Regions from separate parts of the Streptomyces tirandamycinicus genome, predicted to be linked through region 1. Evidence: predicted binding sites of a transcription regulator. Region 1 holds the regulator's gene; the other holds the start of a gene.
The links. The regulator HrcA, encoded in region 1, represses chaperone genes, less so after heat shock. The targets are predictions, from matches to a motif close to TTNGCACTCNGNNNNNCNGAGTGCNAA.
Positions count from the first base shown of each region.

Region 1 (4,898 bases):
CAGCCGGGCCGAGCGCGCCGGTGGCGACGGCCGCCATGTCGACCTGCGCTGGATTCTCCTCCACCTCACCGAGGAGACGGCCCGCCACAACGGCCATCTGGACATCCTGCGCGAGATGCTCGACGGCACGACCGGGGACTAGATCCGGCCGGCTTCATCCGGCCACCCGGTAGTGGATCAGGTGGAGAACACGGCCCGTGGCCCGTCGTGTCGAAGCCCGCGGAGTCGGCCGCCCTCCCGGCCGCCCTCCCGGCCCCCGCGCCGGGGCCGGCCCGCCGGACCTGCGGTCGAGGACGGTGCGCCTGATCCGAGGCCGTCGCAGGTGGCGGAGGATCGCGACGGGGGGAGCGGGCCCGCCGCCGCCGAGGCGGCCGGGTCGCGTCCGCGACGGACCGCCGCCCTGCGGGCCGCGAGCCGGCCCCGGTTCAGGCCGTGACGAAGTCGATCAGTTCCTCGACCCGGCCCAGCAGCGCCGGCTCCAGGTCCTTGTAGCTGTGCACCCGGGACAGGATGTGCCGCCAGGCGGCCCCCGTGTTCGGCGGCCACCCGAGCGCCCGGCAGACGCCCGTCTTCCAGTCCTGTCCGTGCGGGACCGACGGCCAGGCGGAGATGCCCAGGGACGACGGCTTCACGGCCTCCCACACGTCGATATACGGGTGACCGGCCACCAGGACGTGCGGGTCGGTCACCGACTCCGCGATGCGCGCCTCCTTGGAGCCCGGCACCAGATGGTCCACGAGGACGCCCAGCCGCGCGTCGGCGGCCGGCGCGAACTCGGCGACGACGGCGGGCAGGTCGTCGACGCCCTCCAGGTACTCGACCACCACACCCTCGACGCGCAGGTCGTCGCCCCAGACCTTCTCCACCAGCTCCGCGTCGTGGCGGCCCTCCACGTAGATGCGGCCGGCGCGGGCGACCCTGGCGCGCGCTCCGGGCACCGCGACCGATCCGGAGGCCGTGCGGGCGGGCCCGGCGGGCGCGCCGGACGAAGGCCGGACCAGGGTGACGGGCTTCCCCTCCAGCAGGAATCCCCGCGGCTCCAGCGGGAACACCCGGTGCTTGCCGAAGCGGTCCTCCAGCGTCACCGTCCCCGCCTCGCACCGGATCACCGCACCGCAGAAGCCCGTGGAGACCTCCTCGACCACCAGGCCGGGCTCGGCGGGCACCTCCGGCACGGCAGCGGGCCGCTTCCACGGGGGCGTCAGATCGGGGCTGTAGCTGCGCATCGGTCAGACGCTACGGCACCCCGAACCGCCGGGCCAGTTCATCGCGTTGGGCGCGCACGAACGCGGCGTCCACCGCCGCCCCGTGCCCCGGCACGTACACCGCGTCCTCCCCGCCCAGGGCGAGCAGCCGGTCCAGCGCCGCCGGCCAGCGGGACGGGATGGCGTCCGGGCCGGCCTGCGGGTCGCCCGACTCCTCCACCAGGTCCCCGCAGAAGACGACCTCGCGGTCGCCGGGCACCAGCAGCACCAGGTCGTGGCGGCTGTGGCCCGGGCCGACGTTGGCCAGCATCACCCGGCGGCCGCCGAGGTCGAGGGTCCACTCGCCGGAGACGGTGTGCCGCGGGACGACCAGGGCGTCGGCGGCCATCGCCGCGTCCTGCGGCGGCACCCCGTGGCGGATCGCGTCGTCGCGCAGCGCGGCCCGGTCCCGCAGCAGGACGCCGTCGACGCCGACGGCGCCGTACACCTCGGTCTCCGGGAACGCCGCCGTGCCGAGCACATGGTCGAAGTGGGGGTGACTGAGCGCGATGTGCGTCACACTCCGGCCGCCGAGAAGCGCCTCGGCCTGCTCCCGCAGCTCCGCCCCCTCGCGGAGCGTCGAGCCCGTGTCGAACAGGAGCACCGCCGTGTCACCGGCGACCAGCCCCGCCGTGGCGTCCCAGACGGGCAGCCTGCGCCGCCCCACGCCGCCGGCGAGCCGTTCCCAGCCGAAGTCTTCCCAACGGACGTCCATACGGCGACGCTATCCCGGAGCGACCAGCGGCGTCATGGCTCGTCGCGACGGGACGGGGTGTCCGGCCGCCCTTGCTAGGGACGTACCTCCCGGCCGTACACTGGGCCGGGGAAAGCTGGCACTCAGTGAGGCCGAGTGCCAGACCAGGGCCGAAGGGCCGCCTAGGGACCGCCGAGGACCACAGCTGGAGGTGTGCGCCATGCTCAGCGAACGCAGACTCGAGGTGCTGCGCGCCATCGTCCAGGACTATGTGGGCACCGAGGAGCCCGTCGGTTCCAAGGCCCTCACCGAGCGGCACAGCCTCGGCGTGTCGCCGGCGACCGTGCGCAACGACATGGCGGTGCTGGAGGACGAGGGCTACATCGCCCAGCCCCACACCAGCGCCGGCCGCATCCCCACGGACAAGGGCTACCGCCTGTTCGTGGACCGGCTCGCGGGGGTCAAGCCGCTGTCGTCGCCCGAGCGCCGGGCGATCCAGAACTTCCTCGAAAGCGCCGTCGACCTCGACGACGTCGTCGCCCGCACGGTGCGGCTGCTCGCGCAGCTGACCCGGCAGGTCGCCGTCGTCCAGTACCCCTCGCTCACCCGCTCCACCGTGCGGCACGTGGAGCTGCTGGCGCTCGCACCGGCCCGGCTGATGCTGGTGCTGATCACGGACACCGGACGGGTCGAGCAGCGGCACGTCGACTGCCCCGCGCCGTTCTCCGACACCTCGCTCGCCGACCTGCGGGCCCGGCTCAACAGCCGCGTGGTCGGACGGCGGTTCACCGACGTGCCGCAACTGGTCCAGGACCTCCCGGAGTCCTTCGACCTGGAGGACCGCGGCACCGTCTCGACGGTGCTCTCGACCCTCCTGGAGACGCTGGTCGAGGACACCGAGGAACGGTTGATGATCGGCGGCACCGCCAATCTGACGCGCTTCGCCCACGACTTCCCCCTCACCATCCGGCCCGTGCTGGAGGCGCTGGAGGAGCAGGTCGTGCTGCTGAAGCTGCTCGGAGAGGCCAAGGACCCGGGCATGACCGTACGGATCGGGCACGAGAACCTCCACGAGGGGCTCACTTCCACGTCCGTCGTCGCGGTCGGCTACGGTTCGGGCGACGAGGCAGTCGCCAAACTCGGCGTGGTCGGACCGACCCGCATGGACTACCCCGGAACGATGGGAGCGGTACGCGCAGTGGCACGTTACGTCGGACAGATCCTGGCGGAGTCGTAAGTGGCCACGGACTACTACGCCGTACTGGGCGTACGCCGCGACGCATCGCAGGACGAGATCAAGAAGGCCTTCCGGCGGCTCGCGCGGGAGCTCCATCCGGACGTGAATCCGGATCCGAAGACGCAGGAGCGCTTCAAGGAGATCAACGCCGCGTACGAGGTGCTGTCGGACCCGCAGAAGAAGCAGGTCTACGACCTCGGCGGCGACCCGCTGTCCGCGGCCGGCGGCGGCGGCGCGGGCGGCTTCGGCGCCGGTGGCTTCGGCAATTTCTCCGACATCATGGACGCGTTCTTCGGGACCGCGTCCCAGCGCGGGCCGCGGTCGCGGACGCGGCGCGGCCAGGACGCCATGATCCGGCTGGAGGTCGAACTCAACGAGGCCGCGTTCGGCACCACGAAGGACATCCAGGTCGACACCGCCGTCGTGTGCACGACCTGCTCGGGCGAGGGCGCCGCGCCCGGCACCTCGGCCCAGACCTGTGACATGTGCCGCGGCCGCGGCGAGGTGTCGCAGGTCACCCGGTCCTTCCTGGGCCAGGTCATGACCTCGCGGCCGTGCCCCCAGTGCCAGGGCTTCGGGACCGTCGTCCCGACCCCGTGCCCGGAGTGCGCGGGCGACGGCCGGGTCCGGTCGCGCCGCACCCTGACCGTGAAGATCCCGGCCGGCGTCGACAACGGCACCCGCATCCAGCTCGCCGGCGAGGGCGAGGTGGGCCCGGGCGGCGGTCCCGCCGGTGACCTGTACGTCGAGATCCACGAACTGCCGCACGCGGTGTTCCAGCGCCGCGGCGACGATCTGCACTGCACGGTGACCATTCCCATGACGGCGGGCGCCCTGGGCACGAAGGTGCCGCTGGAGACGCTCGACGGCATCGAGGAGATCGACATCCGCCCCGGCACCCAGTCCGGCCAGTCGATCCCGCTGCACGGCCGGGGCGTCACCCACCTGCGCGGCGGGGGACGCGGCGACCTGATCGTGCACGTCGAGGTGCAGACGCCCTCGAAGCTCGATCCGGAGCAGGAACGCCTGCTGCGGGAGCTGGCGAAGCTCCGCGGCGAGGAGCGGCCCATGGGCCAGTTCCAGCCGGGACAGCAGGGACTGTTCTCCCGCCTCAAGGACGCGTTCAACGGCAGGTGACCCCGGCGCCTGCCTGCCCGACCCCCGCCGGGGCCGGGTCCGGCCGCGAGGCCGGGCGGCGTCCGTGGGGTGAGGTGGCGTCCGCGAGGCCCGGGTGACGTGCGTGGGGTGAGGTGGCGTGCGCAGGGCCGGGGGGCGTCCGTGAAGTGGCGTGCGTAGAGCCGGGGGGCGTCCGTGACGTGAAGTGGCCTCCGCAGGGCCGGGGGCGTCCGTGAGGCCGAGGTGGTGTCCGCACCCGGAGGTGGGGCCGCGGTCCCACCCGCCCTTCCCAGTGGCCCTGGGCCCCGGGGCGGCCCCCGTCGCCCTTGGCGGCCGCGCTCCGGGCCGCCCGCGGGGTACCGGAGGCCGGGATTCGGACGTGGGGGCAGGACATGGCACCATGCGGGCATGTCCTCCGCGCTGACCGATCTCTGCCGTTACCCGATCGTGCAGGCCCCCATGGCGGGTGGCGCTTCCTGTCCGGAACTCGCCGCCGCCGTGTCCGAGGCCGGGGGGCTCGGGTTCCTCGCCGCCGGCTACAAGACCGCGGACGGGATGTACCAGGAGATCAAACAGCTCCGCCGTCTCACCGGGCGCCCGTTCGGGG
Region 1 is NZ_CP029188.1:1,800,577-1,805,474, reverse strand. Features, by position in the region: gene DDW44_RS08080 (DinB family protein) at 1-142, shown strand, start outside; gene DDW44_RS08075 (DUF3097 domain-containing protein) at 426-1,226, opposite strand; gene DDW44_RS08070 (MBL fold metallo-hydrolase) at 1,237-1,959, opposite strand; gene hrcA (heat-inducible transcriptional repressor HrcA) at 2,159-3,175, shown strand; gene dnaJ (molecular chaperone DnaJ) at 3,176-4,312, shown strand; gene DDW44_RS08055 (nitronate monooxygenase) at 4,700-4,898, shown strand, end outside.

Region 2 (4,898 bases), 2.3 Mb from region 1:
TTCCCCGGCTTCCCCGGCTTCCTCGGCTTCCTCGGCTTCCCCGGTTTCCTCGGGGGCGCCGGGGCGGGAGGCCCGGAAGGAGAAGGGCGGCGAGGGAGACCGGAAGGACTCCGCAGGGAACGGCGGGGACCGCGGCAAGGGCGAGCGCGGTGGGAACCGGGAGCGGGCGGGCGAGAAGGCCGCCGCGGCCGAGGCGCGTGCGAAGCGCCTGAAGAAGATCCAGGCCGCCCGGGCGGTCGCGGCCAAGCGCTGGGGACTCGCGCAGACCCCGCTCCCCGCGCCCCCGCCGCCCGGCAAGAAGCCGAGGGTCACCACCCGCAAGGGCTTCGAGGTCGACCGCCACAAGGGCCTGCCGCCCGTCTTCACCACCGTGCCCACCAAGCAGAAGGTCGTCTTCCTGACGATCGACGACGGCGCGGAGAAGGACCCGGAGCTGCTGCGGATGATGAGCGAGCTGCGAATCCCGTACAGCGCCTTCCTCAGCGACTACGTCGTCCGCGACGACTACGGCTACTTCGAGAAGATGCAGGGCCGCGGCGTCTCCCTGCACAACCACACGCTCACCCACCCCTATCTGCCGGCGCTGCCGTACGCGAAGCAGAAGGCGGAGATCTGCGGGCAGCAGACCAGGATGGAGAAGCGGTTCGGCAAGCGGCCGCGGCTGTTCCGGCCCCCGTACGGCAGCTACAACCGGGACACCCTGCGGGCCGCCGCGTCCTGCGGTGTGAAGGCCGTGCCGCTGTGGGCGGCGGAGGCGTTCCCCGACCACATGGAGTGGCGCGAGTGGGACCGCGACCTGCACCCCGGCGACATCATCCTCACGCACTTCCGCGGCAAGGCGGAGTGGAAGGGCAGCATGCCGGACATGATCCGCCATGTGATGAAGGTCGTCACGGCGAAGGGCTACGCCGTGGCGCGGCTGGAGGACTACGTCTGAGACCGGCCTGCCCTGCCGCCTGCCGGCGTGAGGCGCGTAGGGGCGCGAGGCGCACGAGGCGCGTGGGGGCGCGCCGGGTGGAGGCTCGGGGCTCGGATGCCGGGCGCCGGGCGCGAGGTGACGGGGCGTGAGGCCCGCAGCCGGGTGCCCGGCCCGGGATGACGGGCGGCCGCCGTCGGGCCCGCCGCGCGGTCGCTTGGCGGGCCCGTCCCCGCGGTTTCCCCGCGGCCGCGCCACCCGGGGCGACGCACCGGACCGGGTGGAGGGAACCGGCCGAACACGCAGTGGATTGGCACTCCGCTTGACCGAGTGCTAATCCCGGTCATAGTCTCGGCTCTGGCACTCCCCACCGGAGAGTGCCAACACAGCGACGGGCAGGTCCGGCACCCGCGACGACGGATCCACCTGGTCGCCACCTCAGACAGATGAACCCCGTGAGATCTCCGAAGGGGGAGGTCGGATCGTGACGACCACCAGCTCCAAGGTTGCCATCAAGCCGCTCGAGGACCGCATCGTGGTCCAGCCGCTCGACGCCGAGCAGACCACCGCCTCTGGCCTGGTCATTCCGGACACCGCCAAGGAGAAGCCCCAGGAGGGCGTCGTCCTGGCCGTCGGCCCGGGCCGCTTCGAGAACGGCGAGCGTCTTCCGCTCGACGTCAAGACCGGCGATGTCGTGCTGTACAGCAAGTACGGCGGCACCGAGGTGAAGTACAGCGGCGAGGAGTACCTCGTCCTCTCGGCCCGCGACGTGCTCGCGATCGTCGAGAAGTAGTTCACCGCAGATTTGCCCAGAGCCGCGCCCCTGGCCCCCGCTGATGATGAAGCCGGGCGGCGAGGGGCGCGGTTCGCTTTGAGAGGACTTGAGAAGCTCCATGGCGAAGATCCTGAAGTTCGACGAGGACGCCCGTCGCGCCCTTGAGCGCGGCGTCAACAAGCTCGCCGACACGGTCAAGGTGACGATCGGCCCCAAGGGCCGCAACGTCGTGATCGACAAGAAGTTCGGTGCCCCCACCATCACCAACGACGGTGTCACGATCGCCCGCGAGGTCGAGATCGAGGACCCGTACGAGAACCTCGGCGCCCAGCTGGTGAAGGAGGTGGCGACCAAGACCAACGACATCGCGGGTGACGGCACCACCACCGCCACCGTGCTCGCCCAGGCGCTGGTCCGCGAGGGTCTGCGCAACGTCGCCGCCGGCGCCTCCCCGGCCGCCCTGAAGAAGGGCATCGACGCCGCGGTCAAGGCCGTCTCCGACGAGCTGATCGCCACCGCGCGCCCGATCGAGGAGAAGTCCGACATCGCCGCCGTCGCCGCGCTGTCCGCCCAGGACCAGCAGGTCGGCGAGCTCATCGCCGAGGCGATGGACAAGGTCGGCAAGGACGGTGTGATCACCGTCGAGGAGTCCAACACCTTCGGTCTGGAGCTGGACTTCACCGAGGGCATGGCCTTCGACAAGGGCTACCTGTCGCCGTACATGGTGACCGACCAGGAGCGTATGGAGGCCGTCCTCGACGACCCGTACATCCTCATCAACCAGGGCAAGATCTCCTCCATCCAGGACCTGCTCCCGCTGCTGGAGAAGGTCATCCAGGCCGGTGCCTCCAAGCCGCTGCTGATCATCGCCGAGGACGTGGAGGGCGAGGCCCTGTCCACCCTCGTCGTCAACAAGATCCGCGGAACCTTCAACGCGGTCGCGGTCAAGGCCCCCGGCTTCGGTGACCGCCGCAAGGCGATGCTGCAGGACATGGCCACCCTCACCGGTGCCACCGTCATCGCCGAGGAGGTCGGCCTCAAGCTCGACCAGGCCGGTCTGGACGTGCTGGGCACCGCCCGCCGCATCACCGTCACCAAGGACGACACCACGATCGTCGACGGCGGCGGCAAGAGCGAGGACGTGGCCGGCCGCATCGCGCAGATCAAGGCCGAGATCGAGTCCACGGACTCCGACTGGGACCGCGAGAAGCTCCAGGAGCGCCTCGCGAAGCTGGCCGGCGGCGTGTGCGTGATCAAGGTCGGCGCCGCCACCGAGGTGGAGCTGAAGGAGAAGAAGCACCGTCTGGAGGACGCCATCTCCGCGACCCGCGCCGCGGTCGAGGAGGGCATCGTCTCCGGTGGCGGCTCCGCCCTGGTCCACGCCGTCAAGGTGCTGGAGGGCAACCTCGGCAAGGACGGCGACGAGGCCACCGGTGTCGCGGTCGTGCGCCGCGCCGCCGTCGAGCCGCTGCGCTGGATCGCCGAGAACGCCGGCCTTGAGGGCTACGTCATCACCGCCAAGGTCGCGGAGCTGGACAAGGGCAACGGCTTCAACGCCGCCACCGGCGAGTACGGCGACCTGGTGAAGGCCGGCGTCATCGACCCGGTCAAGGTCACCCGCTCGGCCCTGGAGAACGCCGCCTCCATCGCCTCCCTGCTGCTCACCACCGAGACTCTCGTGGTGGAGAAGAAGGAAGAGGAGCCGGCGGACGCGGGCCACGGTCACGGCCACGCCCACTGACCCGTAGGGCCCACCGTCCGTTCAGGACACCGGAATGCCACCGCTCCCCGGGAGGGGGCGGTGGCATTTCCCTTGGGTGCGGGCTGCGCACGGGCCGGGCGCGGCCGGCCGCTACATCTCCAGCGCCCCCAGCCGGCCCATCAGCCCGAGCCGGTCGTACTGCCACCAGCCCTCGCAGATCAGGCCCTCGTGGAGCCGGTGGACGGTCGTCCCGGTCATCGAGACCTGCCTGCCGGTGGGCGCGAGGCCCAGGAACTCGCCCTTGTGCGTGCCCTCCCACGTCCAGCGGGTGCAGACCCGGTCGCCTTCGGCGACCTGGTCCTCGAGGGTGAAGGTGTAGTCGAAGGCGTCGCGCCACAGGGCGATTTCGCCGCGCAGCGCCTCGACGCCGATCACGTCCGGGGAGTTGGCCGGGTCGTGGTCGTGGTAGTCCCGGGTGAGCAGTCCGTCGAGCAGCCCCGGGTCACCGGTGAGGGCCTCGGTGAAGAACCGGGCGCACACCTCCTTGTGCAACTGCTCGTCGCGGATGACCTCCAGGTCGGTGAAGGTCGGCATCCCGTCGCACAGCGCGACCATCTCCTGGAAGATCCGGTCGGTCTCGGGGAGGTTGGAGTTGCGCATCGCGTCCTCGTACGAGGGAAACTCGACGATCTCCACCAGATGGGTCCCGTCGGAGCGGTCCTGCGCGAGGACGTTGTGGGTGGCGGTGCGCTTCCCCCTGGTCTGCTCGACCCAGATGTCCAGGAGCCGGTTGAGCTCCTCGACGCGATCCGTCTTGCAGTCGATCATCTGTACGAAGGTCATGGTGTCTCCCGGGCGGATGGGGCGCTGCGTCGAATGCACCCATTCTAGTGAAATACGGACACTCCGCCCTGATTTGTCCTGCCGTTTGCCCTGCCGGGTGAGCGGTTGTGCCGGGACGACCGGCTGCGGCTGCGGCCGATGCGGCCGACCCGGCCGGGCTTGTGATCGGCCCCTCCCTGCGACCCGGCAGGGCGGGACTACTTCGGCCCGTACTTGCGGCCCGCCCGGGAGCTCACCCCGCCGAGCAGGCCGCGCGGGGCCAGTTTCACCACGCCCATCAGAGCCTTGTAGCGCGGGTCCGGCACCGACAGCGTCCTGCCGCGCGCCAGATCGGCGAGCGCCGAGGACACCAGCTTGTCGGCGTCCAGCCACATCCAGCCGGGGATGTTGTCCGTGCCCATCCCCGCCCGCTGGTGGAACTCGGTGCGCACGAACCCCGGGCAGAGAGCCATCAGCCGCACTCCGGTGCCCGCCAGGTCGCGCGCCGCCCCCTGGGTGAACTGCACGACCCACGCCTTCGACGCCCCGTAGGTGCCCCGCGGCACGAACGCGGCGACCGACGCCACGTTCACCACCCCGCCGCGGCCCCGGTCGCGCATCGGTGCGGTGGCCGCGGCCGTCAGCCGCAGCACCGCCTCGCAGTGCACCTTCAGCATCCTCAG
Region 2 is NZ_CP029188.1:4,094,088-4,098,985, forward strand. Features, by position in the region: gene DDW44_RS18275 (polysaccharide deacetylase family protein) at 1-937, shown strand, start outside; gene groES (co-chaperone GroES) at 1,401-1,709, shown strand; gene groL (chaperonin GroEL) at 1,810-3,432, shown strand; gene DDW44_RS18290 (ester cyclase) at 3,544-4,236, opposite strand; gene DDW44_RS18295 (SDR family NAD(P)-dependent oxidoreductase) at 4,434-4,898, opposite strand, start outside.
Region 2: groES (co-chaperone GroES) is a predicted target of HrcA. The motif match lies at 1,227-1,253, and genes of this name have one in related genera.